DNA from 4 places in the Roseibium sp. AS2 genome. Region 1 is predicted to be linked to each of the others. Evidence: predicted binding sites of a transcription regulator. Region 1 holds the regulator's gene; each other region holds the start of a gene.
What was found. Region 1 encodes PhoB, which activates phosphate uptake and scavenging genes when phosphate is short. Its sites were predicted from a motif close to TGTCATNNANCTGTCAT; they were not measured.

Region 1 (7,555 bases):
TAAAATGAGCCGGCAAACAAAGTGATCATGCAGGCGGCAGGACAAAGGCTTTGAACTGGCGCATCGATGTCGGCGTGTGACGCCATATCCAGACCGCGTCGCACGCGAGGCAGTGCCGAGCCTGCTCCCGGGCCGTGCCGACTCTGCGGCGGGTGTCGTATTCTGCCTCCCGTCATGACATAAAACTTTCAAGTGGGGCAAAAGTTTCAATGAAATCAGTAAGTTAAATTGTCATAAAACTGAAAAGAAACCGTCATAGAACTCTCATCGACGGAGCCTAGGTTCCCGGCATCGCTCGCGCATAATCATGGGCGTCGATCTTCTAGAAACCTTGACATTCAAAGGGAGTGGTCAAGTGAAATTTACAACCCTCGTTAGCGCAACTGCCCTGGCCGTTGCTTCCACTGCATTCGTTGGCGCCGCACAGGCTCGCGATCAGGTTCAGGTTGCCGGTTCCTCGACCGTTCTGCCGTACGCCTCGATCGTTGCAGAAGCCTTTGGTGAAAACACCGACTTCCCGACACCGGTCGTTGAATCCGGTGGATCTTCCGCTGGTCTGAAGCGCTTCTGTGAAGGCGTTGGTGAAAACACCATCGACGTTGCAAACGCTTCCCGCAAGATCCGCGAGAAAGAAATCAAGGCCTGTGCCGAAGCAGGTGTTAAGGACATCATCGAAGTCCGCATCGGTTACGATGGCATCGTTTTCGCTTCCCAGCAGAGCGGCCCTGCTTTCACCGCCTTCCAGCCGGCTGACATCTTCAACGCCCTTGGTTCCAAGGTCCTGAAGGATGGCAAAATCGTCGAGAACCCGTACAACAACTGGGCCGATTTCAACGCCGATCTGCCGGACGTCGGTATCGCCGCGTTCATCCCGGGCACCAAGCACGGCACCCGTGAAGTGTTCGAAGAAAAAGTTCTGGCTGTTGGCTGTGAAGCAACCGGCGCCCTGCAGGCCATGCTCGACAGCGGCATGTCCGAGGACGACGCTGAAGACGCCTGCATCGACGTGCGTGCGGACGGCAAGTCCACCGACATCGACGGCGACTACACCGAGACCCTGGCGCGCATCGACTCCAACCCGAACGGCATCGGCATCTTCGGTCTCGCGTTCTACGAGAACAACACCGACAAGCTGAAGGTTGCGACCATGGGCGACGTGGCTCCGTCCACCGAAACCATCTCCACCGGTGAGTACCCGGTTTCGCGTCCGCTGTTCTTCTACGTCAAGAAGGCACACATCGGCGTCATCCCGGGCCTGAAGGAATACGCTCAGTTCTTCATCGCTGACGAAATTGCCGGCCCGAACGGCCCGCTGGCTCAGTACGGCCTCGTTGCCGATCCGGAGCTGGCTGCCACGCAGGCTGCCATCGCTGCTGAAGAAACCATGAAGTAATCGAGCCCGGCTCGTTATCGAGGGGCGGCATCACGCGCCGCCCCTTTTTTCATTTCCGGACATTTTCATTCTTTCGGGGGACCCAATGTCCTTGTTCTGGCTCATTGTGATCGTGCTCGCCATCGCGCTGGTTGGCTACGTAGTTGGGCGCGCGCGTGCCTTGGCCAGCGCCGGTGGCGACATGCGGCTGCTGCATTCTCTGCCTTCCTACTACGGTTCGAACGTGGCTATGAAAGCCGCCGTTCCGGCATTTCTCATTCTTGTTGTCTGGCTGCTTGCCCAGCCGTTCTACGTCGACAGCAGAATTTCCGGCATGATCCCGCAGTCGGCGATCAGCGAAGGATCCTCCCTCGGCCTTGTGATGGCGGAGGTTCGGCGTGCTGCGCAGGGACTGGACAATGTGGTCGCCTCCGGTCAGATGACCGAGGACTTCGCGCGCAACGCGCGGGCCGATTTCAATGACATCACGGCCCGGCTCAAGGATGCCGGCCAGATCGTCACCTCCCAGATCACCCAGCCGGTGATGCGCGCCGCGCAGGCTTACCGGGTTGTGGTCTCGACCGGCAACCTGATCATGTCGATCGTCGTCATTCTGGCTGCCATCGCCGGAGCTCTTTTGGCCCTGCGCGAGACCAACGTGGATTTCAGGGCGCGCAACACCGTTGAAAAGGGCATACGGGTCGCTCTCTTCTCCGCCGCCCTGATCGCCGTTCTCACGACGCTCGGCATCGTTTTGTCGCTGGTCTTCAACACGGTGGAGTTCTTCCGGCTGTATCCGGCAATGGACTTCTTCTTCGGCCTGACCTGGTCGCCGAGCTTCTCCGGCCGCGGTGGTTCATCCGAACTGGGCATCCTGCCGCTGCTCTGGGGCACCTTCTACATCTCCATCGTGGCGCTTGCCGTGGCCGTCCCGATCGGCCTGTTCGCGGCGGTCTACCTGTCCGAATATGCGGGCCCGAAAGTGCGCGCCGTTGCCAAGCCGCTGCTTGAAATTCTCGCGGGCATCCCGACCATCGTCTACGGCCTGTTCGCCCTCCTGACCGTCGGTCCCATGCTGCTGTCGGTCTTCGGCGACGGTGGTCTTGGCATCATGAAGGCGGGAACGGCGGTCATGACGGCCGGTCTGGTGATGGGGGTCATGCTGATCCCGTTCGTGAGTTCCCTGTCCGACGACATCATCAACGCGGTGCCGCAGGCCATGCGTGACGGCTCCTACGGATTGGGGGCCACCAGGTCCGAAACCGTCAAGAAGGTCATCCTTCCCGCCGCCTTGCCCGGCATTGTCGGTGCCATTCTGCTGGCCGCGTCCCGCGCGATCGGTGAAACCATGATCGTGGTGCTCGGGGCCGGTGCGGCTGCGCGCCTGAGCCTCAATCCCTTCGAAGCCATGACCACGGTGACCGCCAAGATCGTCAGTCAGCTGACAGGCGATGCCGACTTCGCGTCACCGGTTGCGCTGGTCGCATTCGCCCTGGGCATGACACTCTTCGTGGTGACCCTGGGTCTCAACATTGTTGCGCTTTACATCGTGCGCAAGTACCGGGAGCAGTATGACTGATGACCGACACAAACCTTCCTCCCTTGACGTCCGGGTCGTCTTCCGATGCACCGGTCAAATCGAAATCGCTCTATGCGCTTGATGATCTGACGCGCCGGCGCAATGCGTCCGAAACCCGGTTCAAGGCCTATGGCATCGGTGCCATCGCAATCGGCCTGTTCTTCCTCATCGTCCTGGCGGTGTCGATCGTCTCCGAAGGCCTGCCGGCATTCACCAAGACCGTGGTCAACGTGAATTTCACGCTGACCCAGGAACAGTTCGACGCTGCCGAATCTCAGCTTTTCAAGACCAAGGCCTACGAGCAGATCTTTATCGGTGCGCTCCAGGGTCAGCTCGAGGAACGCGGTGTGAACGTTCCCTTCGATGCGGCCGCTATCGAACGGATCGTCGGCAAGCCGGGTGGAACCATTCGCGCATATTTCCAGTCCAACCCGGACAATCTGGGCGAGCCGGCGGGATTTGAGCTGGCGGCCTCCTCCCGGGTCGACGGCTACATGAACGGCCGCGTCACGCGCGAGAACATGACCGACAGCCGGTTCCTGCAGGCGAGCGATCTGGATCTTGTCGACAATCTGGTTGAGGCGGGTGTCATCACCAACGTCTTCAACTGGAACTTCATCACCGGTGCGGATTCGGGTGTGGACAATCCGGGCGGCGCCGGCATCGGCGCGTCCGTTGTCGGCTCGTTCTTCATGATGCTGGTGGTCCTGTTCCTGTCCCTGCCGATCGGTGTGGCCGCGTCCATCTACCTGGAGGAATTCGCGCCGCAGAACAGGTTCACGGACATGATCGAAGTGAACATTTCCAACCTGGCGGCCGTCCCCTCGATCGTGTTCGGTATTCTGGGTCTGGCGGTTTTCATCCAGTTCATGCACCTGCCGCAGTCCGCACCGCTTGTGGGCGGGCTGGTGCTGACGCTGATGACCCTGCCGACGATCATCATCTCGACCCGCGCTTCGCTGAAAGCGGTGCCGCCGAGCATTCGGGACGCCGCGCTCGGGGTTGGGGCTTCCAAGATGCAGGCCATCTTTCATCATGTCCTGCCTCTGGCCATGCCGGGCATCCTGACCGGCACCATCATCGGTCTGGCGCAGGCACTCGGTGAAACCGCGCCGCTGCTGCTGATCGGCATGGTCGGCTTCGTGGCACGCGGATACCCTGAAGGTATCGTGGCAGGCTTCACCGATCCGAACTCGGCAATGCCGGCACAGATCTACACATGGGCCGCGCGCGCCGACTATGCATTTTACGAAAAAGCCTGGGGTGGAATCATCGTGCTTCTGGTGTTCCTCCTCACCATGAACGTTCTCGCGGTCATCCTGCGCCGCCGGTTCGAGCGCCGCTGGTAAGGGATGATCCGATGAACGAGATGCCGAATATTGAACAGGCGAAAAACATGACCGACAGCAAGATTTCCGCAAAAAAAGTCCAAGTCTATTATGGCGACACACACGCCATCAAGGATGTGGACATTGAAATTCAACCACGTTCGGTCACCGCCTTCATCGGTCCGTCCGGGTGTGGCAAGTCGACGTTCCTGCGGACCATCAACCGCATGAACGACACGATCGACATCTGCCGGGTGGAAGGGTCGATCAAGATCGACAGCGAGGATATCTACGATCCGAAGGTGGACCCGGTGCAGTTGCGCGCCAAGGTCGGCATGGTGTTCCAGAAGCCGAACCCGTTCCCGAAGTCGATCTACGACAATGTTGCCTATGGTCCGCGCATTCACGGACTAGCAAAGAACAAGACCGATCTGGACGAGATCGTTTCCTCCAGCCTTCAGAAAGCCGGTCTTTGGGAAGAAGTGAAGAACCGCCTGGACGAGCCGGGCACCGGCATGTCCGGTGGTCAGCAGCAGCGTCTGTGCATTGCCCGTGCGATCGCCGTCAGCCCGGAAGTGATCCTGATGGATGAGCCGTGTTCGGCGCTTGATCCGATCGCCACGGCCAAGGTGGAAGAACTGATCGACGAACTGCGCGAGAACTTCACGATCGTGATCGTGACGCACTCCATGCAGCAGGCCGCCCGCGTGTCTCAGCGTACCGCATTCTTCCACCTCGGCGTGCTGGTTGAGGAAGGTCTGACAGAAGACATCTTCACCAATCCGAAAGACAAACGTACACAGGACTACATCACTGGCCGCTTCGGCTAAGCGATTTCCGTAAATCTCAAGGGGACTACAGAATGGCTGAACATACAGTCTCGGCTTATGATGAAGAACTGACGGCCATGGCCGGCAAGGTCGCCGAAATGGGTGGACTGGCCGAAAAGGCGTTTGCCGACGCCATTTCCGCACTGGTTTCCCAGGATTTGGAGCTGGCGAGGTCGACGATCGACAAGGACGCCCGTCTGGACCGTCTTCAGCAGGAAGTCGAAAGCAAGCTGATCGAGTTGATCGCGCGCCGTCAGCCGATGGGCCAGGACCTTCGCGAGATCACCGCGGCAACCCGCATCTCCAACGATCTGGAGCGTGTCGGCGATCTGGCGAAGAACGTCGCCAAGCGGGCCATCGCGATCGACAGCGACCTGCAGTCCAAGAAGCTTGCGATCGGTGTCGAGCACATGACGGAGCTTGCCCTCGCGCAGCTCAAGCGGGTGCTGGATGCCTATGCGCGCAAGGACGCGGAGGAAGCCCGCCGCGTGCAGGAAGCCGACGCGGAAATCGACGCCATCTACACGTCTTTGTTCCGCGAGCTGCTGACCTACATGATGGAAGATCCGCGGGTGATCACCCAATGCGTCCATCTGCTGTTCTGCGCAAAGAACATCGAGCGGATCGGCGATCATGCGACCAACATTGCCGAGAACGTCTATTACATGGTCACGGGCGACCGTTTGCCGGAAGACCGTGCGAAAGTCGACGAAACCGGCGCCTAGGTCACCAAAGGTTCAATCGGGAGCGAACGGACACCCGAATGTTGACCGGGTCACAAGTCGCAAAGCATTTCGTGCCCGGTCAGACGCAAGCACGATACGTAAGGTTCCGTCGAGATTGATCACGGAAAAAGAACCGGCCGGCGCCAGGTCAGGGACCTGTTGCGCCGGTTGCCGAAATTGGAGCGAGATGTATGCCGAAGGTGCTCATCGTTGAAGACGAAGAACCCCTCAGCCTTCTACTAAGATACAATCTGGAAGCAGAGGGCTACGCTGTCGAAGCGTGTGTCCGGGGTGACGAGGCCGAGATCCGGCTTCGGGAAAGCCAGCCCGACCTTCTTCTGCTCGACTGGATGCTGCCGGGGTTGTCAGGCATCGAGCTGTGCCGCAGGCTGCGCGCACGCGAGGACACGGAGCGGCTGCCCGTGATCATGCTCACGGCGCGGGGTGAAGAAGCGGAGCGAATTCGCGGCTTGTCCACCGGCGCCGACGATTATGTCGTCAAGCCGTTCTCCGTACCGGAGTTGATGGCACGCGTGCGGGCGATCCTGCGCCGGGCCAGTCCGGAAGTGGTCTCCACCATGCTGCGGTCCGGAGACATCGAGCTGGACCGGGAAACTCACCGTGTGCGTCGCAATGCCAAGGAAATCCACCTGGGTCCGACAGAATTCCGGCTGCTGGAATTCCTGATGACGTCTCCGGGCCGGGTGTTCTCCCGCGAGCAGTTGCTGGACGGTGTCTGGGGTCATGATGTCTACGTCGACGAACGCACGGTCGATGTGCATGTCGGCCGTTTGCGCAAGGCTCTCAACAAGGGCAAGGCCAAGGACCCGATCCGGACCGTCCGGGGTGCGGGCTACGCCTTCAACGATCAGTTCACCGTCTCCGCCTGAAACGCGGCAGCCTGATACGAAAAAACCCGCCATGTCGGCGGGTTTTTGCTGTCTGGGAACGCGATGCCTGCGGTCAGCCCGCCTGGGCGACAACCTTGCGGTCCCGGCGGCGGTCGGCCATGGGCTGGTAGGCGATCTTGCAATGATGGGTGCAATAGGGGACGCTGGGGTCGGACTGGCGGCCGCAGAAATAGAAATCATCTGTCGCCGGATCGCCGATCGGCCATTTGCAGGTCCGCTCCGTCAGCGTGAGAATACTTGCCCGCTGCGAGATCGGCACAAGATCCGCTATCGGCTCAACGGCCGGCTTGGGCACGATCGCCGGGGCCGGAGCAAAATCCGCTTTCAGCGCCGTCGCGCCGATGGACTGCGGTTGCTGGGCGGGTCTCTTCGGCGTTGCGGCACCGGTCGAAGCGGGCCGGGCCCGCCGCGGCTTCGCGCTGGAAGAGGTTGATTTGGCCCGGCCGGACAGGCCCAGACGGTGCACCTTGCCGATGACGGCGTTGCGCGTGACACCACCCAGTTCGCCAGCAATCTGGCTCGCGCTCAATCCGTCGCTCCAGAGCTTCTTGAGAAGCTCAACCCGGTCGTTTGTCCAACTCATTGCCGCACCCTTTTCTTGGGCTGCCCTGCAGCCATTAACCTCGTGTTAAGCGCACGTAGTCGCGCCTAAGGATGGCATATCTAGTGCCTCTTGATGATTTGCCGCACGAGATCTCGTGTGTGATGTCCCAGAGGTTACAATAACGTTAATTTGTCAGGCAACCGTTCACCCAAATCCAGTTGGGGATGAACCGACTTTTCCCCAATTATGGCGAGGTGCTTGAGAAT
Region 2 (7,555 bases), on a different contig from region 1:
CAAGCACGCCGGCTTCGGCGAGTTCCTTCGCGGAAACATTGCCGGAATGGGAGCCGCCGCGCACCACGTTCGGCGCGCCCATCAGGACGGCCATGCCGGCGTCATGGGAGGCTTTCGCCGCTTCCACGGTGGTCGGAAATTCCGCGATCCTGGTGTGCAGGCCGATTGCCTCGTCGACATGTTCGCGGGTGGCGTCGTCGTGGCTGGCAATGGCGATGCCGCGTGCCTGGGCGATGTCGGACAGTTTCTTCCGGTTGTCCGGGGCCAGACCGCTGGCGCGTTCCTGGCGCCTGCGGATGAAGACCTCCATTTCGGCGTCGGAAAAGCCCTTCTTGCCCTGATAATAGATCTTGTAAGCGTCGAGCGAGACAAACTGGCGCTGGCCGGGCGTGTGATCCATCAGCGATATCAGCCGGATGCTGTCGTCGTCCTTGAATACCTCGAAGGCCTCCAGAACGTCCGGCGCGGAGACTTCGCAGCGCAGGTGGATGAAATGGTCGGCGCGCAGGCGGTTTTCGCGCTGGCCTGTCTCGATGGCATCGGCCAGCTTGCGCATGTCCGGGTAGCGCAGATCCGCGTCCTCATCCATGCCGACCCGGAGCGCGTCGAATACGGTGGTGATGCCGGAACAGGCGATCTGTGCGTCATGGGCCTGCACCGCGGACACCGGGTTCCAGCGGACTTTCGGCCGCGGGGCGTAATGGGTTTCCAGATGATCGGTGTGCAGTTCGACAAGGCCCGGCAGCAGATAATCGCCCTCGCAGTCATGTCCCGCGACCCCGGTCGGTGAGCCGGTTCCGGAGATCCGGCCGGTTTCGCCGACCGTCAGCGACCCGTCAATCACCTCGTCGGCGAGGATGAGGGTGGCATTCTTGAAGACTTGGGGCGTCGCGCTCATGCAGGTTCCTCGTTTGTGGGGTGATCGGGGGCCGGGGAATGGGGGGCGATTGCGGCGTCCAGTGGAGACACGCAGCCACTGAGCGAAAAGACCGTGTGCACCTGGAACGGCGCGCCGCGCTCCGCCTCTGTATACAGTGCAAAATGGCTGCAGGCACGCGGGCGGCCGGTGACGTCGGCGAAGTAGCCTTCGGCCGTTTCGGCCAGACAGCGCATGTCCGCTTCGTTCTCCAGCTTGCTGGAGAGTGTCATGTGGAAGCGGAACTCCTCGAAGATGTAGGGATAGCCCCACCGGGTCAGGTGCCGGTCCTGCCGTTCCGTCAGACCGCTGTTGCGGCGGCGCTCCAGATCGGCGTCCAAAAGCGGTGCCCGGAACGGTTCGAAGCGGCGCACACAGAGCCCAGCAAAAGCTCTGAGGCCGGGCTCTTCCCGCTCCGGTGTCAGGGCGAGAAACCGTCCGAGCCGATTGACGCCGAGGCCCGTTATGTCGAAGGGCGCGATTTCGTCGGCAAACTGCTCGCAGGCCTGCAGCAGGGCTGCTTCGGTCTGGTCGCCGCGCAGGGAAAACGGGGCCTTCAGCGTGCCGTGAAACCCGTAGCGGCGCGGGTCCGTCGTCAGGTCCCGGACCCTGTCCGCCGTCAGCCCGGCGACGGCCGGCTGCGGCAGAGCCTCGCCCGTGAACGGGTCGCGGCCGAGCCAGGCATTGCCGAGCTGCATCAGCGGGTCGTGTGCATCGGCGGCAAAATAGAGGGCGTAGCGCATGGTCGGATTCGCATTCGGTTCACGGGAGAGGCCGGAAAGACGGCCTAACGGCGGGTGGTGACCGTTCTGTGACAGTTTCCACCCGCCTGCAAGGCTTTCCTCGTCATTTCGGTCAAGCGGCGGCCTCGGCGCTGAAGCCGGTGACGTCGATGATCCGGTCGGCGATCTGCTCGCGGACATCCTGATCGTGCAGGATGCCGACCATGGCGACGCCCCTGGCCTTTTTTTCCTCCACCAGCCGCACGACCACCGCCCGGTTGGCGGCATCCAGGGACGCGGTCGGTTCGTCCAGCAGGAGGACCGGATAATGGGCGATGAAACCACGGGCGATGTTGACCCGCTGCTGCTCGCCGCCGGAGAAGGTCGCCGGCGGCAGGGTCCACAGGCGCTCGGGCACATTGAGCCGGGACAGCAGGGCGCGGGCAGTGTCGCGGCCCTCGGTTTCATCCGTTCCCTGCGCGATCAGCGGTTCGGCCACAACGTCCTCCGCCGAAACACGCGGGATGGTGCGCAGGAACTGGCTGACATAGCCGATGGTATCTTCACGCAGGGTGAGGACCCGGCGCGGCTCGGCGCCGGCCACATTGACGATCCCGTCACCGACGGTGACCAGGATCTGGCCCTCGTCGCAGCGGTAGTTGCCGTAGATCATCTTCAGGATCGAGCTCTTGCCGGCACCGGACGGGCCGCCCAGGACCACGCATTCGCCGGCATCAACGGAGAATTCGACATTCTGAACCACGGGAATGACGGTGCCGCCCTGCAGATGCATGGTGAAGGACTTGCCGACATTGTTGAGATACAAGCGCACAGGCATCGAACGCCTCCTTTACACCTGGAGAATGGAAGAGACGAGCAACTGGGTGTAGGGCTCGCGCGGGTCGTCCAGAACCTGGTCGGTCAGGCCGGTCTCGATGACGTTGCCATGGCGCATCACCATGATCCGGTGGGACAGCAACCGGGCGACGGCAAGGTCGTGGGTGACGATCACCACGGACAGACCCAGATCGGCGACCAGACGGCGCAGCAGGTCCAGAAGCCGGGCCTGCACCGAGACATCCAGCCCGCCGGTTGGCTCGTCCATGAAGACGAGTCTCGGCGCGGTGACCAGATTGCGAGCGATCTGCAGGCGCTGGCGCATGCCGCCCGAGAACGACCGCGGATCGTCGTCGATGCGGTCGCTTTCGATTTCCACCCGGCCGAGCCAGTCGTCCGCCGTTGAACGGATGTTGCCGTAGTGGCGCTGGCCGACGGCCATCAGCCGCTCGCCGACATTGGCGCCGGCGGAGACATTCATGCGCAACCCGTCAGCGGCGTTCTGATGGACGAAGCCCCAGTCGGTGCGCATCAGAAGGCGGCGTTCGGCCTCGGTCAACTGGTAGAGGTTGCGCATGGAGCCGTCGCGCATGCGGTATTCGATGGCGCCGGCCGTCGGGGCAAGGCGCGTGGACAGGCAGTTGAGCAGCGTGGTCTTGCCGGAACCGCTTTCACCGACGATGGCCAGAACTTCACCGGGCCACAGGTCGAACGAAACATCCAGGCAGCCGACGCGGTCACCGTAATAGCGGGTGACCTTGTGGACCTGCAGCAGCGGGTCTTCGGGATGGGTGACGCTCATTGCGCGGTCTCCTCCGGCTTGTGGCCGCTAATTCCGGCCATGGTGGGATCCGCCGCCATCGGGCCGAGATGGCCGTCGGCGCGCCGTTCCTCGCAATAGTCGCTGTCTGAACAGACGAACATGCGGCCGCCCCGGTCATCGAGGATGACCTCGTCCAGATAGACATTCTCCGCACCGCACAACCCGCAGGGCTTGTCGAAGGTCTGGATCTCGAAGGGATAATCCTCGAAGTCGAGGCTCTTGACTTTGGTATAGGGCGGAACGGCATAGATGCGCTTCTCGCGGCCGGCGCCATAGAGCTGAAGCGCGGCCATCCGGTCGATCTTCGGATTGTCGAATTTCGGTGTCGGCGAGGGGTCCATCACGTAGCGGTCGTTGACCTTGACCGGATAGGCGTAGGTGGTGGCGATGTGGCCGTTTTTGGCGATGTCCTCGTAGAGTTTCACATGCATGAGGCCGTAGTCCTCCAGCGCGTGCATCTTGCGGGTTTCCGTTTCGCGCGGCTCCAGAAAGCGCAAGGGTTCGGGGATCGGCACCTGAAACACCAGCACCTGGTCCTCGGTGAGCGGCTTTTCCGGAATGCGGTGCCGGGTCTGGATGATCGTCGCTTCCGACGTCTCGAAGGTTGTGCGGATCCCGGCCGTCTTTTCGAAGAAACCGCGCAGGGAGACCGCGTTGGTGGTGTCGTCGGACCCCTGGTCGATCATCTTCAGGCAATCGGCCTGGCCCAGGATCGCCGCGGTCACCTGGACGCCGCCGGTGCCCCAGCCATAGGGCATCGGCATTTCGCGCGAGGCGAACGGCACCTGATAGCCGGGGATGGCAATGCCCTTGAGGATCGCCCTGCGGATCATGCGTTTGGTCTGTTCGTCCAGATAGGCGAAATTGTATTCGCCCTGTTCGAATATCTGAGCCGTGTCGTTCATTCCGCGGCCTCCCGGTCAGCGTCGTCGTTTTCTTCCTGCCGGCGTTTTTCGAACCATTCGGACCGCATCTGGCGGACCAGTCCGAGTTCGGCCTGGAAGTCGACATAGTGGGGCAGTTTCAGGTGTTCGACGAAGCCGGTCGCCTGGATGTTGTCGGAATGGGACAGCACGAACTCGACGTCCTGGGCCGGCGCGACCGGCTCCTCGCCCAGTTCCTGCCAGCGCATCGACCGGTCGACCATGGCCATCGACATGGCCTTGCGTTCGACCTGGCCGAAGACGAGGCCGTAGCCGCGCGTGAAGGTCGGCGCGGTGCTGGCCGAGCCCTTGAACTGGTTGACCATCTGGCACTCGGTCACCTTGATGGTGCCGAGCTTCACGGCAAAGCCGAGCTCCTCTGCGAAGAATTCCACCTCGACCTCGCCATAGCGGATTTCGCCGGCGAAAGGATGCGTGCGGCCGTAGCCGCGCTGGGTGGAATAGGCCAGCGCCAGAAGAAAGCCCTCGTCGCCCCGGGCCAGGTTCTGCAGACGCAGGTCCCGGTCGGCGGGAAAGGCCAGCGGCTCGCGGGTCAGGTCCCCGACGGGGGTGTCCTCGTCGGTGACCGGGTCCGGTTCCATCAGGCCCTCGTCGCCAAGCAGGTCGGTCACGCGCGGCATGGCGGTTTCCTGCGGCTCGGCGGCTTCCACTTCCGGTGCCATGCCGTCGTCCTCGGCGGCGAGCGCGAAGTCCAGCAGCCGGTGGCTGTAGTCGAAGGTGGGGCCCAGAACCTGTCCGCCCGGAAGGTCCTTGTAGGTGGCCGAGACACGCCGCTCGACCAGCATGGCGCCCGTGTCGACCGGAGTGCTGTAGCCGAAGCGCGGCAGGGTGGTGCGGTAGGCGCGCATCAGGAAGGCGGCCTCGATCAGGTCACCGCGTGCCTGCTTGATCGCCAGGGCGGCCAGCGTCTCGTCGTAGAGCGAGCCTTCCCCCATCACCCGGGCAACGGAATGAGCGAGCTGCTGCGCGATCTGCTCCAGGGTCAGCGCCGGGACGGACGTGTCGCCCCTGCGGCGCTTCGCGGTGAGCTTGTGGGCGTTGCGGATGGCCTTTTCGCCACCCTTGACGGCAACATACATGGGGTCACATCTCCTGAAGCGTGATCCGGGTGGACCGGGGCAGCGCGGCGGCTTCAGACCGGCCGGCGAAGACAAGGTCGATCCCGCGCGGGAATTGACGGGCATTGGCGGTCACCTGGTCCCAGAAGACCGGCGGCACCGGCCCGGTGGCGAAGGAGACGGTGTCCTTGATGCCGGGACCCCTGAGGGTGACCTGTGCCGGGTTTGCGAAATCCTGTCCGGTGAGGATCACCGTCGTCGACCGGTCCGGATATTCCGCCGAGCCCTGGTTGAAGGCAGCCAGCGGGATCATGGCAACCGGCGCGCTGACCAGCGCGAAGGCGGCGTCCACGGGTTCCGACACGATCGGCGCGCCGGTGTGAAAGCGCAGGAAGGTCTTGACCGCGTCCGACGTCATCAGCGGCCGGTCGAGCCAGACCGGCGTGTCGTAGTCGAACAGGGTGAGGGCGATGGCGGCGGCGACCGGCGTCAGAGGGGCCGGCGGGTTCAGGGGACCGGTTTCGATCTTCCGGCGGGTGCCGGGCCGGGCCATGGCGTCCATCAGCGCACGGAAGCAGCCCTGCGCATCGTGGACCGGATCCGGAAACCCGGCGGCCAGCGGTGTCTGGTTTGTCTCGGAAGCGATCGTCATCAGGTGTCTCCCCGGACCATGGTGAAGAAATTGACCTTGGTTGCCTCGGTTTCTTCCCGGACCGTGGTCTTCGCGGCGGCCTGTGCGGCGGCGAGCGGGGCGATGATCTCGTTCTCGATGGTTTGCCGGGTCTCGGGGCGCTGCCAGAGCGCGTCGATCACCGCCGTGTGCATAGCCTTCTGCTTGTTGCGGCCGAGGCTGTAGGCGCTGCCGGTCTCGCCGGTGTCGAGGCGCACGACGCAGCGGGTGACGGTGACCTCGCCGAGATTGAACGGACTGCCGGTGCCGCCCATGCGGCCGCGCACCATCACCAGGCCGGTTTCGGGCTGGCGTACCAGTTCGAAAGCCGGGGGAGACAGCGTGCCGTATTTCTCGGCGATCGTTTCGGGCGGTGCGGCCGCAAGGGTCGCCATTGCCGACTGGCGTGCGGCGGACGCATCGCCGCGCGCGTCGTTCGATGTCCCGACCGGGTCCTGCGCCTGGGCACGTCCCGTGGCCGGTTCATCGGCGTTGGTATCTTGAGAATGGTTCATGAAGCGCGCTTTTTGGTTTGGGCGGTTCTTCGGAGGCGTTCGGAAGTGCCTCTTGTCTAGGATTAATTTGTCTATTTGTCTATACAAATATTCCGATTGACTCTTTGGTACCGAAATTTGATGACGGGCGCATGACGATCAACAGCACACTCGACCGCGGCGCCGGCATTGCCGTCTGGCGCCAGATCATGGAATCGCTCAAGGCGGAGATCGTCAGCGGTGCCTTCGAGAAAGGCAGCCGGCTGCCGCCTGAATCCGAGCTGGCCGCCCGGTTCGGCGTCAACCGCCACACGGTCCGCCGTGCCATAGCCGCCCTGACCAGTGAAGGCATCCTGCGCGCCGACCAGGGCCGCGGCACGTTCGTCGCCTCGGCGCCGCTCAGCTATCCGATCGGACCAAGGACTCGGTTTTCGGAAATCGTTTCGGGCCAGGACCGGGCGCCGGACGGCCGCCTCATCGGCTCCGCGACCGAGGAGGCCGACGCGCTGCTGGCCAACCGGCTCGATGTGCCGCTCGGCACCGCGCTCCTGCGGGTGGAGACCCTGCGCGTTGCGGACAGCGTGCCGATGATCATTGGCACAAGCTGGTTCGAGGACGCGCGTGTGCCGAATTTCGTTGCGGACTACGCCGACAGCGGCTCCATCACGAAGGCCCTTGAACGGGCCGGGATCACCGACTACCGGCGCAAGGAAACCCGCATCACAGCCGAACTGGTCGAAGCCAATGACGCCCGCCAGCTGGGCCTGTCGCTCGGCCAGCCCGTGATGATCATGGAAAGCGTCAACCTCGACATGTCCGGCAGGCCGATCCAGTACACACGGGCGCGCGTGGCCGCGGACCGGATGCAGCTTGTGGTGAACGAGGCGGGGTGAGGGCGCCCGTCCCATTCGTCCCGCGCGTGCAACATCAGCGCCTGAGAGCCGTGGCTTCCCTCAGATTATGAGTGCCAGCTGTCGAAGGGCTGTTTTTCAAGCCGCATCGAACCGTCGGCACCCTTGTGGATGTTGATCCAGGCGCGCCAGTTTTCATCGTCAGGCTCGGGATAATCCAGCCGGTAGTGGCTGCACCGG
Region 3 (7,555 bases), on a different contig from region 1:
ACGCGGTCATCCTGAAAACCCTGGGAGCGACCCGGGCACGCCTGATTATCGCCTATGCGCTGGAATACGCCATTCTGGGGCTGACCACGGCGGTCTTCGCCCTGTTCGCCGGCGGTCTCGCCGCCTGGTATGTGATCACCCGGATCATGGACGGCAGTTTCGTGCTGATGCCGCTGACGGCAGCGGGCGCGGCGCTGATCGCGCTGGTGCTGACCGTCGGCTTCGGCCTGATCGGCACCTGGCGCATTCTGGGTGAAAAACCGGCACCGGTGCTGCGAAACTTGTAAAAAAGCGTCAGCCAGCGACGAGTCCGGCCCGGCTGACGGAACCTTGCGGGAAAATGCAATCCGCTCGCGGCGGACTTAAGCCTGGCGCAACTTGCATGCGGTTTCATTCTTGGTTATCCGGTTATTGTCAGGGTAGGAAGTTCAAGGGGCCGCGCAATGTTTGAAATTTTTTACGGAAGCCGATTGAAAGTCATATTGAAAGCCGCCGTGCTCGCAGCAGTCGTGAGCGTGCCGGTTGCGACAACGGCAACTGCCGAAAGCCCGTTCCACACGGGTGTCTGGCAGCTTGACACTCCGGAAGGTTCGCGTGGCCTGGTGGTCAGCGACTGGCTGGTCTTCGAGGATGGCCTGCCCAAGCGCTGGCTTTATCGCCGTGCCGGCACCAATGATGCCAATCAGTTCGACTTCTTCACCCGCACCATCGGCGACAGCGGCTACACGCCGGTCGGCATAAGGGTCTATCGCACCGGCGAAAACTCGATGAAATACACACTTGCGCCAAAAGGCGGCGAGCCGGTCGAGGTCACCGCGGAACGCCTGTCCATCCCGAACTTCACCAATTCCTGCCTCTCCGTCGAGAAGAAGGGCAAGCGCTTCTTCGGCAATTGGGCCGGCACCTCCGGATCCAAGCTGAAGAAACTGAATGTCCGGAAGAACCGGATCACCATCGACGGCGAAGCCCGCAATACCACGATCGAGGAAGTGCGCGTCGGCCGCATGGGCATCATGGAGGACGGCAAACCTGTCGCTTTTCTGACCGATGCAGGCGGCGACTATGCGGTTCTGCAGTGGTTCAAGCCGGGTGTGACCGTCGAGCAGATGCGCGACAAGGACAAGGAAATCCTGGATTTCGCGTCCGAGGAGATCGTCCGCAATCCGGGCGGCACCTGCGACCGGCAGATCGCATCGCGCCTCAAGGCCATGAAATAATCGCCCATTTGCGATCATATTGGCATAAGATGCCGTCAAAAGCGGAAAGATAACGAATTTTTCAGAATTTCCGTCTTGAGCTTGCAACAGCAATTTCCCATATGTTGAGGGAGTTGTGCTGCCTGTGACAACACGGGCACACGTCGAATAAAAGGGGAATACCACGACCATGTCGACCTTTGACCGTCAATCCCAAGGCACTTATGCGGGTGCCGGCACACGCGCCGAGGCCGGCATCGATCAGGGCCTGCGCGCCTACATGCTGGGCGTCTACAACCATATGGCCATCGGCCTCGCGCTGACAGGCTTTCTTGCGCTGGCGACCTCGATGCTGGCCACCACAACCGATCCGAGCCTGGCCGTCGCCAGCCTGGGCAACGGCAAGATGCTGACCCAGCTTGGCGCGACGCTCTATGGCAGCCCGCTGAAATGGCTCGTCATGCTGGCACCGCTCGGCATGGTGATGTGGCTGTCCTTCCGGATCCAGTCCATGAGCGCGAGCTCGGCCCGGATCATGTTCCTGGTCTATTCGGCCGTCATGGGGATTTCCCTGTCGTCGATCTTCCTCGTCTACACGGGCGGATCGATCGCACGCGTCTTCTTCATCACGGCGGCGTCCTTCGGTGCCCTGAGCCTGTTCGGCTACACCACCAAGAAGGACCTGTCCGGCTGGGGCTCCTTCCTGTTCATGGGCCTGATCGGCATCGTCCTCGCCTCGATCGTGAACATCTTCATGGCATCGTCCGCCCTGCAGTTCGCGATCTCCGTGATCGGCGTTCTGGTGTTCGCCGGCCTGACGGCCTACGACACCCAGCAGATCAAGGAAATGTACTATGAAGGCGACAGCGCCGAGGTAGCCACCAAGAAGTCCGTGATGGGCGCCCTGCGGCTCTACCTCGACTTCATCAACATGTTCCTGATGCTGCTGCAGCTGTTCGGCAACCGCGAGTAATCCGGCAGTTCCGGACCATGCGAGACATTGGACATGCGAGACATTGGAAAGGCCCGGCATTCGCCGGGCCTTTTTTTGCCTGCCCGCAAAGGGCTGCTTTGACTGAAAGCACAATTTCCGGTTAGCATCGCGAATTGTCAATTTTACGGTCCCCCCATGCGCCATACCAAGTTCCGCCCGGCAGCCATCCTGCCAGCAATTGTCTGCCTTTTGCCCGGGTCCGGTCTCGCGGATGAATTTTCCAATCAGTATGGCCTCGGGCTGATCGGCGCCCAGGCGGCCTTCCAGGCCGGCTACACCGGCAAGAACGCAAGTGTCGGCATTGTCGATACCGGCATAACGCCGGACCATACCGATCTGTCTCCCAACCTGAGCGGTTATTCCCTGGACGGATACACCCAGGATCCCGTCACCGACGATCCGAACGGCCACGGCACCCACGTCTCCGGCATTATCGGTGCGGCCTCCAACGGCACCGGCATGATGGGTGTGGCTCCGGACGCGAAGCTGACCGCCCTCACCATCTTCGACGAGGACGGCAGCGCGGACGACGATGAGCTGGAGGTCGTCGTTCCTCGGGTTTACAGCTACGGCCTCGACAACGGCATCGAGTTCTTCAACAACTCCTGGGGAGGCGACGTCGTCGACCCGGAAGACGACGAGGACATTGCCGAGGGCCGTGCCTACATCCGCGAAAACATGCCGAACCAGCTGGGCGCCTTCCGGGATGCGGCCAACCGCGGCGCGGTCCTTGTCTGGGCCACGGGAAACGACGGGGACACCAATCCGGGCCTGGAAGCGCAACTGCCGCTCTATTTCTCCGAACTGACGTCAAGCTGGCTCGCCGTGACCGCAGTCGGCCGCGACGGCAAGATCACCGACTATGCGAACTGGTGCGGCGTGGCCGCGAACTGGTGCATGGCCGCGCCTGGCGGCGGTGACGACGAAGACGAAGACGGGATCTATTCCACAGCCACCGACGGCGGCTACGTCCGGTATTCCGGAACCTCCATGGCCGCGCCCCATGTCACCGGTGCCCTCGCCCTGGCCCGGGAGATGTACCCGAATGCCTCGGCGGCCGAACTCGCCGAACTTGTGCTGCAGACCTCAACCGATATCGGCGCCAGCGGAATAGACGGGGTCTATGGCTGGGGCCTCTTGAATGTCGGCAATCTTGTGGCCACGAAACAGGCCACGACAGCCGCTTTTCCGGCCCAGGCCGTCTGGGCCCGGATGGACATTCTCAACCAGCTCATCGCCGTGACCCGGCGCGGCCAGGATCTGGCGGGATCCGGTGCCGGCAACAGCGTCATGGTCTCCACACATGGCGGGAACAAGGGGCAGGCGTCCGGCAGGAGGATCGTCATTCAGCCGATCATGACCGCCAGCCGGCTTTCGGGAGACGGGTCCGGCAGCGACGCCGAGTCGTGGTCGGGAGGCGTCTTCGGCAGCATGGAACTGCTGCGAACCGACACCACGACGTTTGGGACCGGTCTCGGTTTCACCGGCTCCAGGATCAAGTCGGGCAGCGACCGCGCCGATGTCACGGGATATCACCTGACGGTTTTCGGCACTTACGACGACGACCGTTATTTCGCGGATGCGGCCGCCGGCTTCAGCGTGTTCCGCACCAATCAGACGCGCAAGGACATTTCAGGCACGGGCGGCACGGTCCTCGGTGGGTCCGGCCTTACCGCCAGCAGTGAAAGCACCGACCTCGGCGGCTGGCTGGCCATGCGCGCCGGGTCCAGCTTCGACACGCGCGCCGGAGCGCTCCGGCCCTATCTGCATGGCCGCGTCGTGCATCAATGGATGGGCGCCTACGACGAGAGCGGTGCCGGCGTGTTCGACCTCTCCGCCCCGGCCGGCAATTTCACCGAAACAACGATCGGCCCGGGGCTCAACATGCGCCCGCGTGCCGCCGACCTCGCCTTCGCCACGGTTCACGCCCAATTCGACATCGCCTATGCCCGCGCCATCGGTCCGGACCAGTACAGCCGCGAAGTCCGGCTGCTCGGCTCTGACCTGACGGGCACGACCGCCGAGATCGGCCGGAACATCGCCTTCGTCGGAGCCGGCATGGAGTTTGATTTCAAGGAGTCCGGGCTGAAGAGCTCGATCGGCTATTCCGGAGCCTTTCGCGAAAACGCCGACAGCCACCTGGTCAACCTCAAGCTGTCGTTGAAGTTCTGAGCGCGGCCGGCAACCCCTGGCGGTTCACACATTCCCCCGCTCGGCTTCGATCACGCCTTCGGGGGCGACAGACGGTCAGCCTCCTTGATTTGAAAGCGCTCCGGAGCCGATGAGCGACACGCAGAAACCAGTCCGGGACATTACCACCCTGACGGCGCGGGTCCAGGAAGGAGCCCGGCACCGGGACAGTGTCTTCGTTGCCGTCAGCGGCTTCGCGGGGGCAGGAAAAACCACCCTGTGCCGGTCGTTGATGCAGGCGCTTGCAGGCAAGGCGTGCCATTTCGAGTGCGACCGGTTTTCCAGCCTCGGCTTCAAGGACCGCGAAAGGCGCATCGCGGAGCAGACCGGCGACGGCGGCAGGGCAGGCACCGCGGAAAACCCTCAGCACTGGTACGACTGGAACGAGATTGAAAAAGCGCTGAGCGCGCTGCGCAGGGAAAGGCGTCTGGAATTCAACCGTGCCTGGAACCCCGATTCCGGAGAACTCGACGCCTGTTACACGCTGGACCTCGGGGACAGCCGGCCGGCCGTCGTTCTGTGCGACGGCATCTTCCTGTTGCATGAGGCCGTCAGAAGCTGGTTCGACGCAACGATTTTCGTCGACTGCCCGGAACCGCTCAGGCGCGCCCGCGGCCTGCGCCGCACGCAGGACCCGGACCGGCGAGACTACATGAACCGACTGGAGCGGATCCATTGCGAGCCCTACTTCCGGGAATTCTCGCCATCCGCCAACATCGTCTACAATCCGTCCGGCACCGCATGAAACCCAGCCCTAGGCGGGGACGACACGAAGGTGTTTCTTTTTCTCGAGCACCTTGAGAACCTGGCCGAGGTCGTGGCCCCGCTTCAGGATCACGCCGCCGGTGGCAACGACCGAATAGGCCCCCTGGCGCCGGGCCAGTTTCGGATCCTTCTCGATCCGGTAAAGCGGCATTTCGGAGGACCTGCGGAACACCGAGAAAACCGCCCGGTCCTTCAGAAGGTCGATCGCATAGTCGCGCCATTCGCCGTCGGCCACCATGAGGCCGTAGAGCCTCAGGATCGTATTGAGTTCACGCCGGTCGAAGGCGACCACAGGTTTGGAAGGGGGAGCCGGCTGGGCCTGCGGCATCGGGATGGATCCCGTGCCGCGCTTGAACGCGCTGTCATCGGCTTCGCTCATTCCGCCTCCATTCCGTTTGCGGTTTCGCAGCGGTGAGGGAATCGCGCCGGGCACGGCCTGTCACCTGGCTGTCATCTTGCGTTGCCTTGGGGTCGGATGGCAAGTCCGCAAAGCCGCGAAGGCCTCTTCAGGCCGCAATGCCGGTAATTTTACGAGGGAATTTCCGGAGGAAAACGTACAAAAACGACGTTACGGCACTTTGCCCAGAAAGAAAGAAGAAATTTCCTTGTTTTTGCCTCATTCCAGCCCTTGGCGAGCCATTTTGACCACCCATATTCAGATCATACCCTGATGGGTAGGACAAGCGGAAGCTGCGGAATGCATTAGCCCCCCAGCCCCCCGGAGTTTTCGCCGGTCCACCAGATTTAACTGAGTCAAACATCAGGGCAACTGAAGGGCCGGCGACAAGCCGGCCCTTTTCATTTGACGGCCTCCGTCAGGGCGCCCGCCCCGATCCCGTCATCTCGCCCTTTTCAGGAAATCGTCGAGAAATCCGAGGAACCTCGGGTCTGTGCCATAGGCCGCGTTGACCCGCATGGCCGCCCGCCGGCGGGTTTTGCGGTTCGGATAGAAAACCGAGCCCGGCGAAATGAAGATGCTCGCCCGGCTGGCTTCCGCGCACAATTCCTGTTCGTCGATCTCGCCGGGAAATTCGGCCCACAGATAAAATCCCGGTACGGAACTCTCCATCAGGGAAAGCCCCAGGGCTTCCAGACTGCCGAAAGCCGCCTTGTAGGCCTCCTCGACCCGCCCCCTGAGACGCCTGAGGTGACGCAGGTAATGCCCCGCCTGGATGAGATTGAAGACAAACCGTTCAACATGCTCGGACGAATTGACCTGCGTGATCATCTTGATGTCCGCCAGGCGCCGGATGATCTCCGGCGAGCCGGCCACATAGCCGCATCTCAGACTTGCCGACAACGTCTTTGAAAAGCTGCCCAGATAAAGAACCCGGCTCAACTCGTTGAGCGCGGCAAGCCGCGGCAGCGTCGACGGCAGGATGTCGGACAGGGCATCGTTTTCCACCAGCAGAATGCCCCAGCGTTCGGCCAGTTGCATCAGCCCGAACGACCGTGACGGCGACAGCGAACCCCCGGTCGGATTGTGGCCGTGCGACTGGGTGAAGAACATCTTCGGCCGATGGACCGCGAGTTTCGCCGCGAGATCGTCCAGGTCCGGGCCATCCCTGTCCCGCCGGATGCCGACGATATTGAGCTTCGCGAACGTGAGCTTGGAAAACAGCGGATAATAGCCCGGTTCGTCGACGAAGACCGTGTCTCCCGGCTCGGTCAGGTGACGGATGATCAGGTCCAGCCCGTGGTTGACGCCGTTGGTCAGAAGCAGGCCGTCCGGCTGCACCGGGATCGAGCGCTCGAGCAACTGTATCCTCAGACGGTCGCGCAACGGACCGAACCCCCAGAAACTGCCGTAACCGAACTGGATTTCTTCCGGATAGGGAACCTTGGCAACCGCAAAATGCCGCCTGAGTTCGGAGCCTTCCATCCAGAAGGGCGGGGGGCGGCCGTCCCCCGGGCGCACCTCGTAATGCTTTTCCAGTTGTTCACGCAGCAGGGAAATACCGTCGACGGCGGCGGCAACATGAGGTGCCGACGGGGCCGGTGTGTCCGGCCTGACCTGGGAGATGTAATAGCCCGATCCGGGCCGCGCTTCGAGCAGACCGCGCGCCACCAGCCGGTCGTAAGCCTCCGCCATGGTGTTTTTCGAGACGCCGTGTGCGCGGGCGCCGTGACGAACGGAGGGCAGCCGCTCAAAGGCCTTGTAGGCACCCGCCTCCAGCATCAGCGTCACCTTTTCCACAATCTCGTCGACGCGCGTGAGACGCCGTTTGCCGTCGCTCATAGGGTTGTCCCCCCGTTTTCACTGGGACAGTGACTTGAATTTTCCACCCAACCGTCCCTTGATTGTCCCACTACTTTTCATGACAGTTTGCGCCATTAGTCAAGAAAGCAAATGTCTGAACGGGAGGAAAAACAATGGCAGTAAACAGACGCGGGCTCCTTGCGGGTCTTG
Region 4 (7,555 bases), on a different contig from region 1:
GCGGAGCGGACGGATGTGGCGGTGCGCGCCGGCCCGATGAAGAGTTCAAGCCTCGTCGCCCGCAAACTTGGCGAGACCGCCATGGTCATCGTCGGTTCTCCCGCCTACCTCGAGCGATTTGGAACACCTGCCGGCGTTGAGGATCTTCAGAAGCATTCCCGGCTGGGGTTCGGCTATGCCAGAACGGTCGATGGCTGGCCGCTGAAGGACAAGGGCGGGACGATCGTGCTGCCGGTTGCCGGCCGCGTGCAGGCAAGCGACGGCGAGGCCCTTCGCCGGCTCACCCTGAGCGGAAACGGGCTCGCCCGGCTGGCCGCCTTCACAGTCCGCGACGATATCGCCGCCGGCCGTCTTATCCCCGTGCTCGATCATCTCAATCCCGGTGACAGGGAAGCCTTTCATGCCCTCCATATCGGCCAGGGCGGTCCGTTGCCCTCCCGTGTCCGGGCTCTGCTCGACTACCTGGCGGACCATGGCAGGGTTTCCTGAGGTCTCTGGACCCGGGCACCAGGCGTTCATGCGACCGTTTCAAACGAATGAAGGCCCGGCAGCCGAAGCCGCCGGGCCTTCCGTCAGGTCCTGGCCTGAAAGTTCGGGGAGGACCTTGAACGATTTGCCTCAGTTCAGGCGGGACACCGGGCCGAGGTCGATGAGCTGGGTTTCACCCGGCGCATCGTCGACGCCGTCATTGTCGGTCACCAGGATCAGGCGGCCGTCGGCGGTGATGGTCAGGCCTTCCGGCTTGTCCAGAACCCAGCCCTTGCCCTTGGCCATGGCCGGCAGGATGTCCATCGCGAAGTGCTTGTCCAGAACCGGAAGCGTCTCGCCATGGGCCGCGGGCGTGACGCCCTTCAGCGAAATCGTGGTGATCTGCTTGATGGCGGCATCCTCACCACCCTTGTTGTCGCGCTCCAGGATGGCGAAGTCGCCCTCGCCCATGGAGACGATTTCAGACAGGCCGACCCAGCCGCCGGCGGCGCTTTTCGGCGCGTCGAGCGGATAGTGGACGAAGCCCCAGGACTTGTCCGCCGGGTTGTAGATGGCGATCTTGCTGTGACCCTTCGGATCGTCCTTCCACTCGCGCTGAACGGCGACGGCGACGAGCGTCTGGCCGCCCATTTCGAATTCGGCGACGCCTTCAAAGGAGAAGCGCTGCGCCTGGTCGATCAGAGACTGCGGCAGGGTGATTTCCTCGCTCACCGCACCATCGGCACCGACCTTCAGCAACAGATGCCTGCGGTCGTTTTCCGGATGGCCTTCTGACGCCAGCCAGAAGCCACCGTCTTTCGCGACCGAAATGCCTTCCAGGTCCAGCTTGGACTGGTTGAAACCGGTGACCGTCACATAGGAAGTGATCTTCGCCGGCTTGGAGGCGATGTCCAGCGTGTAGATGCGGGCATCGTCATAGAAGCTGTCGCTGACCGCGTAGAGCGTGTTGGCATCCTGCGGGTCCGCTGCGAGAGCCGACAACGCGCCCCAGCCGATCGGCGCATGCTTTTCCGGGTCAAGCATGGAGACAATCGACGGATAGGCCGGAGCCTCGGCGCCGTACTGGTAGAGCGAGACATGCGAGCGCACACCGTCTTCGTCCACCTCGTTGGCAACCGCGAACAGATCCCGGTTCGGGATTGCCAGCAGGCCTTCCGGACCGACATGGGTCGGCAGAAGCTGAACGAATTCCGGCTCGGCGCCGGTGTCCTTGTAGACCGCCACGAAATTGCCGCGCTCGGAATTGACGAAGATCAGCGTCTCGCCGCCGAACGCGCCGATGGCGACGCCTTCCGGCTCGGTGCCCTTCTTGGCGGCCCGCTTGGCCGGGTAATGACCGTGCGACATGCTCAGATGTTCCATCTGGTTGCCACTGTCGAACAGAACGTCGCCCTTGGAGTTCCAGATCGTGAAGCCGCGCGAGCCGCCTTCATAGTCGCCTTCGTTGGCCGTTACGAACCGCTCGTCGTCGATCCAGGCAACCGCATCCGGCTCTCGCCGGACATCTTCCGTGGAACCCGAGGCATCGCTCATGCGGGCCTTGGAGACCGGAATGTTTTCAGCGGACGCCGTGCCGGCGGAGAAATGCGCGGTCACGTCGCCGCTTGCCAGGTCGACAATCGCGATGTGGTTGTTTTCCTGCAGGGTGACGACAGCCTGGTTCTTCGAGTTGATGGAAACGAATTCCGGCTCCGGATCGGTCGGCGCCACCTCGGCCAGACCGGTCATGTCAACGATGCGGACCGCGTCGCAATTGGTCGGCATACCGTTGTCGTCGAGGTCGAAGATCGCAAGATGGCCGGCCGGCATCTGCGGGATGACGCCGTCATTGAGGTCTTCGTCGCGCTCGTTCTCGATGGCGATGGCAACGAACTTTCCGTCCGGCGAGATCGCAACGCTGTCCGGCTGGCCCTTGGCGTCGCATGTCGCGGTGATGCCCATGCCATCCAGCGCGATCACGGCCATGTGGCCGGTGGCATTGATGAAGTCTTCGCTTGTGTTGACACCGGCGTAGGCGGCCCTGGCGCCGACGGCAACGGATGTCGGCTCACCGCCGAGCGCGACGCGCGCCAGCGGCTGGACATTCAGCGGATTGGCGGCATTGACGAACACGATCGCCTCGCCGGGGCTGTCGGTGAAGGCCAGCGTGCGGCCGTCCCTGGAAGCGTAGATGATTTCGGCAACCGTCTCCGTCGCCTTGTCGGCACCATCCGGCAGGGTCTTGTAGACCGGGTAGGAATTGATGCGCTCGAAATAACCGGCCTGGGCAGCCGGAACGGCCCCGAGGCCGAACAATACGGCAAGACTGACACCTTTTAAAAAACGTCCGCGAAGGTTCGCCACTGCACTTGCTCCCACAAATGTCGAGTTAAAGATGGCGGCAAGCTAGAAGGGCTCCTTGCAAGATCGGTGACACTTGAATGAAGCTTTGATGACACACGGCGGTGGATGGAATCTTCAGGCGGTTTTTCCGGCATCCGGGAAGACACATCCGCAAGTCCAATGAGCTTGCGACGCAACCCGGATATGCGATTTTCGCAAGGCTTCAGACCAGAAAGGACTCGACTTCGATAGCCGGGTCTTCCACTCTGGTGGTTCCCCATGTTTCGCGCCTGTTGTGCTTTTGTGCCCAGGCGCCGGTTTTATCGGAACATTTCATGCAGATCGGATTTGTGCGCGCCGCAGTCGTGCTCGGGCTCTTGGCTGTAGTCGGCCCGTTCGCAATCGACCTCTACCTGCCGGCGATGCCAGAAATCGTGCGCGACCTGAACACCGACGACGCGGCGGTCCACATGACCTTCACGGTCTATTTCATCGCCTTCGGTCTGGCGCAGATGATCTACGGACCTCTGGCCGACCGGTTCGGCCGCAAGATGCCGGTTTTCATCGGCCTCGTCGTGTTTATCGCCGGCTCCGCGCTGTGCGCGGCGGCGCCGGATGTCTCGACGCTGACGATCGGCCGCTTCGTCCAGGCGCTTGGCGCGGCCGCCCCGATGGTGATCGTGCGCGCCGTCGTGCGCGACCTGCACACGGGCAGCCGGGCGACCCGGCTGATGGCGCTCGTCATGCTGGTCATCAGCATCTCGCCGATGCTGGCACCGTTGACCGGCAGCGTGATCATACAATTCGGCAGCTGGCGGCTGATTTTTGGCGTTCTTGCAATCTTGGCATTCGCCGCAATGGTGCAAATGGCCTTCCTGTTGCCTGAAACACTGCCGCCGGAGCGCCGCGCACGGATCGATGCGGTCGCGATGATCCGCAGCGCGGTCTATCTGCTCAGGGATGCCCGGTTCATGGGCCTGACCCTGATCAGCGGTTTTTCGCTGGCCAGTTTCTTCGTATTCATCGCCGCCGCGCCGCTGGTCTACATGAGCCATTACGGACTGACACCGACGGGCTTCAGCCTGGTGTTCGCACTCAACGCCGTCGGTTTCTTCGCGTCATCGCAATTCGCGGCAACATTCGGCGAACGTTTCGGCATGGGCCGTGTCGCCCTGCTGGCGGTCTGCGGCTTCGCCGCGGCAACGTCGCTGCTGTTCGTGCTGGTCTGGAGCGGCATCGACGACCTGCCGGTGCTCATGGCCCTGCTGTTTCTCGGCAACACCTGCCTCGGACAGGTCATCGCCCCGACCATGGTGATGTCCCTGGAAGAGCACGGCGAGCATGCCGGCATGGCCTCGTCCCTGGGCGGTACGTTCCAGATGGTGTCCGGCGGCGTGATGATTCTGATTTGCAGTCCGTTCTTCGACCGCACGCCGCTGCCGCTGGTCGGCGCGGTCGCGGCCTGTGCGCTGACGGCTCTGATCATCGCCCTGCTGACCCTGCGCCCGGCACGGCGCCACAACGCGCCGGCCTGAAAACAGATCACCCTGCGCCCGGATGAGCACAGGGTGGGTCGAATGCTGAGGGCGTCAGAGACCGGATGGCGTCACGTCGGGCGGGTGCCCGACGCGGCAGTTCAGGCCGGCTCGTGGGCGGACGTGCCGATCTGGTCCAGTTTCTTCTGCAGGGACAATTTGTCCAGGGACGTCATCGGCAGGTTCATGAAGATCGAAATGCGGTTGTTCAGCATGCGGAAGGCGTCGCTATACGCCAGCCGCCGCTCGGCTTCCGTACCTTCAACCGCCGCAGGATCCGGCAGCCCCCAGTGAGCCGACATCGGCTGGCCGGGCCAAACCGGGCAGACTTCGCTGGCGGCGTTGTCACACACGGTGAAGACGAAATCCATCACCGGGGCACCAGGTTCCGCGAACTCGCTCCAGTCCTTGGAGCGAAGCTCGTCGGTCTTGAAATTGAGTTTATTCAGCAGTTCCAGAGCTTCGGGCCGAACACTGCCGTTCGGGTGAGAGCCGGCGGAATAGGCCTTGAAACGGCCCTGTCCGTCCCTGTTCAGGATGGATTCGGCCAGAATGGACCGGGCGGAATTGCCGGTGCAGAGAAAAAGCACGTTATAGACTTCGTCCGACATTGGGGTCTCCCAGCGTGGTTTACGATTTATGGCAGGCAATCGTTTCCATGACCTGCGCGCATAATTCCGGATGACCGCCGCAGCAGTCAGCCATCAGGAACGTCAACAGTTGCCTGGTGCCGTCCAGATCCGCGAAATAGCGGATGATCCGGCCCTCGCGTTCGTTGCGGACAAGACCCGCCTGCAGCAGCACCGACAGGTTGGCCGACATCGTGTTCTGGCGAACGCCCAGCGCCTCGCCGATGTCACCTGCGCTCATGCCGGCGGGACCCGCTTTGATCAGAAGCCGGAACACATCCAGCCGTGTTTTCTGGCTGAGCGCCCCGAAGGCACCCAAGGCATCATTTATATCCATAAATCATGATATCCCGATTTATGGAAGTTTTACAAGCCCCGGATTGCTGTCGCGATAACACCGCGCGTTGGACGGAAACCGTCATTTGGCGCCGGAGCACTTGAAATTGGCGGTGACTGCTGATGACCTGTGCCATCGACACGATCAAGGTGGCCCATGGACATACTGAAAAATCCCTGGCTTGGCGAAGGCCTGCCCGACCCCGAAGGCCTTGCGGAGGGCACGATCTCCGAAACCCCGGTGGCGGCGGAGACCTTTCTGGCAGGAAGCCCGGACGGAGGCCCGACCTTGCTCCTGGACCGCAGGGATATTGCGCAGGCTTTCGGCATCGGCGCGCTTTACCTCAAGGACGAGCGCAACCGGATGGGTCTTGGCAGCTTCAAGGCGCTCGGCGCGGCCTATGCGATCGCCAAACGGGCCGGGCAGAAAGTCCGGGACGGCAATGCGGATGACCCTGGAACATCTCTCGAGGGCGTGACCTTCGCCTGCGCCAGCGCGGGCAACCACGGGCTGTCGCTCGCCACCGGCGCGCCGCTCTACGGAGCGAAGGCGGCCGTTTTTGTTTCCGAAACGGTGCCGGAAGCCTTTGCGGTGCGGCTTCGGCAAACGGGGGCGACGGTTGTCAGGGCCGGCGCCACCTACGAGGACAGCATGGCGGAAGCCGAACGGCAGGCCGAGGCCAACGGATGGGTGCTTCTTCCCGACAGCACCTGGCCGGGCATGACCGGCGCCGGACGGGACGTGATGGAAGGCTACCTGATCATGGGCACCGAAATTTCGCGGCAGATACCCGAGCCGCCAACCCACGTGTTCTTGCAGGCCGGTGTCGGCGGTCTTGCCGCCGCTTGCGCGTTCAGCGCCCGGGCCACCTGGGGCCGGGACGTCACCATCGTGGTGGCGGAACCGGACTTCGCGCCCGCGCTCAAGGCCAGCATCCAGGCCGGCAAGGCGGTCACCGCGCCCGGCCCCGTCTCGATCATGGGACGGCTCGACTGCAAGGAACCGTCGCACCTGGCATTGAAATATCTGGCGCGGGAAGCAGACATCTTCGCGACGATTTCGGATGAAGAGGCAGCCGAAACGGTCGCCCTGCTCGCGGAGTACGATCTGGCAACGACGGCATCGGGCGCCGCCGGCATCGCCGCCCTGCATCATGCCGGCGCCCACGCCCGCGCGCTGAACTTCGGCCCGGAGACACGCGCGCTCTGTTATCTTTCGGAAGGCCCGGAGGATGGCTGAGCCGGACTTTCCCGAAGCCGAGTTCGCGGCACGCACCGAACGGGCGCAGCGTGCCATGCGCGCCGCCGGTCTCGACGCGCTGTTCTTCACCACGGAAGCTGAGGTCCGGTATTTTTCCGGATTCAGGACACCCTTCTGGCAAAGTCCGACCCGGCCGTGGTTCCTGGTGGTGCCGGCCGGCGGCAAGCCGGTTGCGGTGATCCCGCAGATCGGCGCCCACCTGATGGCCACCACCTGGCTGGACGACATCCGCACCTTCTCCGCACCGCATCCCGTCGATGACGGCATCGGCGCGCTGGCGGACGCCTTGAAGGAGTACAGCCGGATCGGCATGCCCATGGGCCGGGAAAGTTCGCTGCGCATGCCCCTGGCCGATTTCATGACGCTGCAGGTCCGCCTGACCGGCGCGGAATTCGTCAATGCCACGGATCTGGTCCAGGCCCTCAGAATGGTGAAATCGGAAGCTGAAATAGGGCGATTGCGCGACATCTGCCGGATCGGGTCGGCGGCCTTTGCCAATGCGCCCAGCCTGTTCCATGAGGGGCAGCCCCTGAGCGGCGTGTTCCGGGCGTTCCGGATCGAACTGCTGAACCAGGGCGCCGATGACGTTCCGTATCTTGTCGGCGGCGCGGGCCAGGGCGGCTATGGCGACGTGATCTCGCCGCCGAACGAACGGGAACTGAAGGCCGGCGACGTTCTGATGCTCGACACCGGCGCTACCAGAACCGGTTACTTCTGCGACTTCGACCGCAACTTCGCGATCGGAACGGCCTCCGAGGCCGTCAGGCGCGCCCATGAGACGCTTGTTGCGGCGGTGAAAGCTGCTGCGGCCATTGCCCGGCCCGGACAAACCTGCGCCGACCTGTACCGGGCCATGGCGGACACGATCGGCCAGGGCGAAGGCGATGTCGGCCGGTTCGGTCACGGTCTTGGCATGCAGTTGACCGAAGCCCCGTCCCTGACCGGTTTCGACGAGACGGTGCTTCGCGAGCGCATGGTGCTGA

Region 2: a site for PhoB is predicted at 1,717-1,733, ahead of WNZ15_RS13595 (DUF1045 domain-containing protein). Genes of this name have one in related genera too.
Region 3: a site for PhoB is predicted at 5,583-5,599, ahead of WNZ15_RS13770 (DUF2794 domain-containing protein). Genes of this name have one in related genera too.
Region 4: a site for PhoB is predicted at 2,910-2,926, ahead of WNZ15_RS14575 (esterase-like activity of phytase family protein). Genes of this name have one in related genera too.

Annotation. Positions count from the first base shown of each region.
Region 1 is NZ_JBBMQN010000006.1:88,598-96,152, forward strand. Features, by position in the region: gene WNZ15_RS18330 (substrate-binding domain-containing protein) at 308-1,393, shown strand; gene pstC (phosphate ABC transporter permease subunit PstC) at 1,479-2,951, shown strand; gene pstA (phosphate ABC transporter permease PstA) at 2,951-4,300, shown strand; gene pstB (phosphate ABC transporter ATP-binding protein PstB) at 4,312-5,109, shown strand; gene phoU (phosphate signaling complex protein PhoU) at 5,142-5,834, shown strand; gene phoB (phosphate regulon transcriptional regulator PhoB) at 6,026-6,724, shown strand; gene WNZ15_RS18360 (GcrA family cell cycle regulator) at 6,798-7,328, opposite strand.
Region 2 is NZ_JBBMQN010000004.1:347,462-355,016, forward strand. Features, by position in the region: gene WNZ15_RS13590 (alpha-D-ribose 1-methylphosphonate 5-triphosphate diphosphatase) at 1-898, opposite strand, end outside; gene WNZ15_RS13595 (DUF1045 domain-containing protein) at 895-1,659, opposite strand; gene phnL (phosphonate C-P lyase system protein PhnL) at 1,772-2,476, opposite strand; gene phnK (phosphonate C-P lyase system protein PhnK) at 2,489-3,277, opposite strand; gene WNZ15_RS13610 (alpha-D-ribose 1-methylphosphonate 5-phosphate C-P-lyase PhnJ) at 3,274-4,203, opposite strand; gene WNZ15_RS13615 (carbon-phosphorus lyase complex subunit PhnI) at 4,200-5,321, opposite strand; gene phnH (phosphonate C-P lyase system protein PhnH) at 5,326-5,952, opposite strand; gene phnG (phosphonate C-P lyase system protein PhnG) at 5,952-6,485, opposite strand; gene phnF (phosphonate metabolism transcriptional regulator PhnF) at 6,617-7,357, shown strand; gene WNZ15_RS13635 (FAD-binding protein) at 7,423-7,555, opposite strand, start outside.
Region 3 is NZ_JBBMQN010000004.1:376,646-384,200, reverse strand. Features, by position in the region: gene WNZ15_RS13795 (ABC transporter permease) at 1-287, shown strand, start outside; gene WNZ15_RS13790 (hypothetical protein) at 471-1,217, shown strand; gene WNZ15_RS13785 (Bax inhibitor-1/YccA family protein) at 1,387-2,169, shown strand; gene WNZ15_RS13780 (S8 family serine peptidase) at 2,326-4,362, shown strand; gene WNZ15_RS13775 (hypothetical protein) at 4,472-5,125, shown strand; gene WNZ15_RS13770 (DUF2794 domain-containing protein) at 5,135-5,524, opposite strand; gene WNZ15_RS13765 (PLP-dependent aminotransferase family protein) at 5,984-7,384, opposite strand; gene dctP (TRAP transporter substrate-binding protein DctP) at 7,519-7,555, shown strand, end outside.
Region 4 is NZ_JBBMQN010000004.1:531,479-539,033, reverse strand. Features, by position in the region: gene WNZ15_RS14580 (LysR family transcriptional regulator) at 1-489, shown strand, start outside; gene WNZ15_RS14575 (esterase-like activity of phytase family protein) at 619-2,832, opposite strand; gene WNZ15_RS14570 (multidrug effflux MFS transporter) at 3,147-4,346, shown strand; gene WNZ15_RS14565 (arsenate reductase ArsC) at 4,448-4,957, opposite strand; gene WNZ15_RS14560 (metalloregulator ArsR/SmtB family transcription factor) at 4,977-5,312, opposite strand; gene WNZ15_RS14555 (pyridoxal-phosphate dependent enzyme) at 5,469-6,551, shown strand; gene WNZ15_RS14550 (Xaa-Pro peptidase family protein) at 6,544-7,555, shown strand, end outside.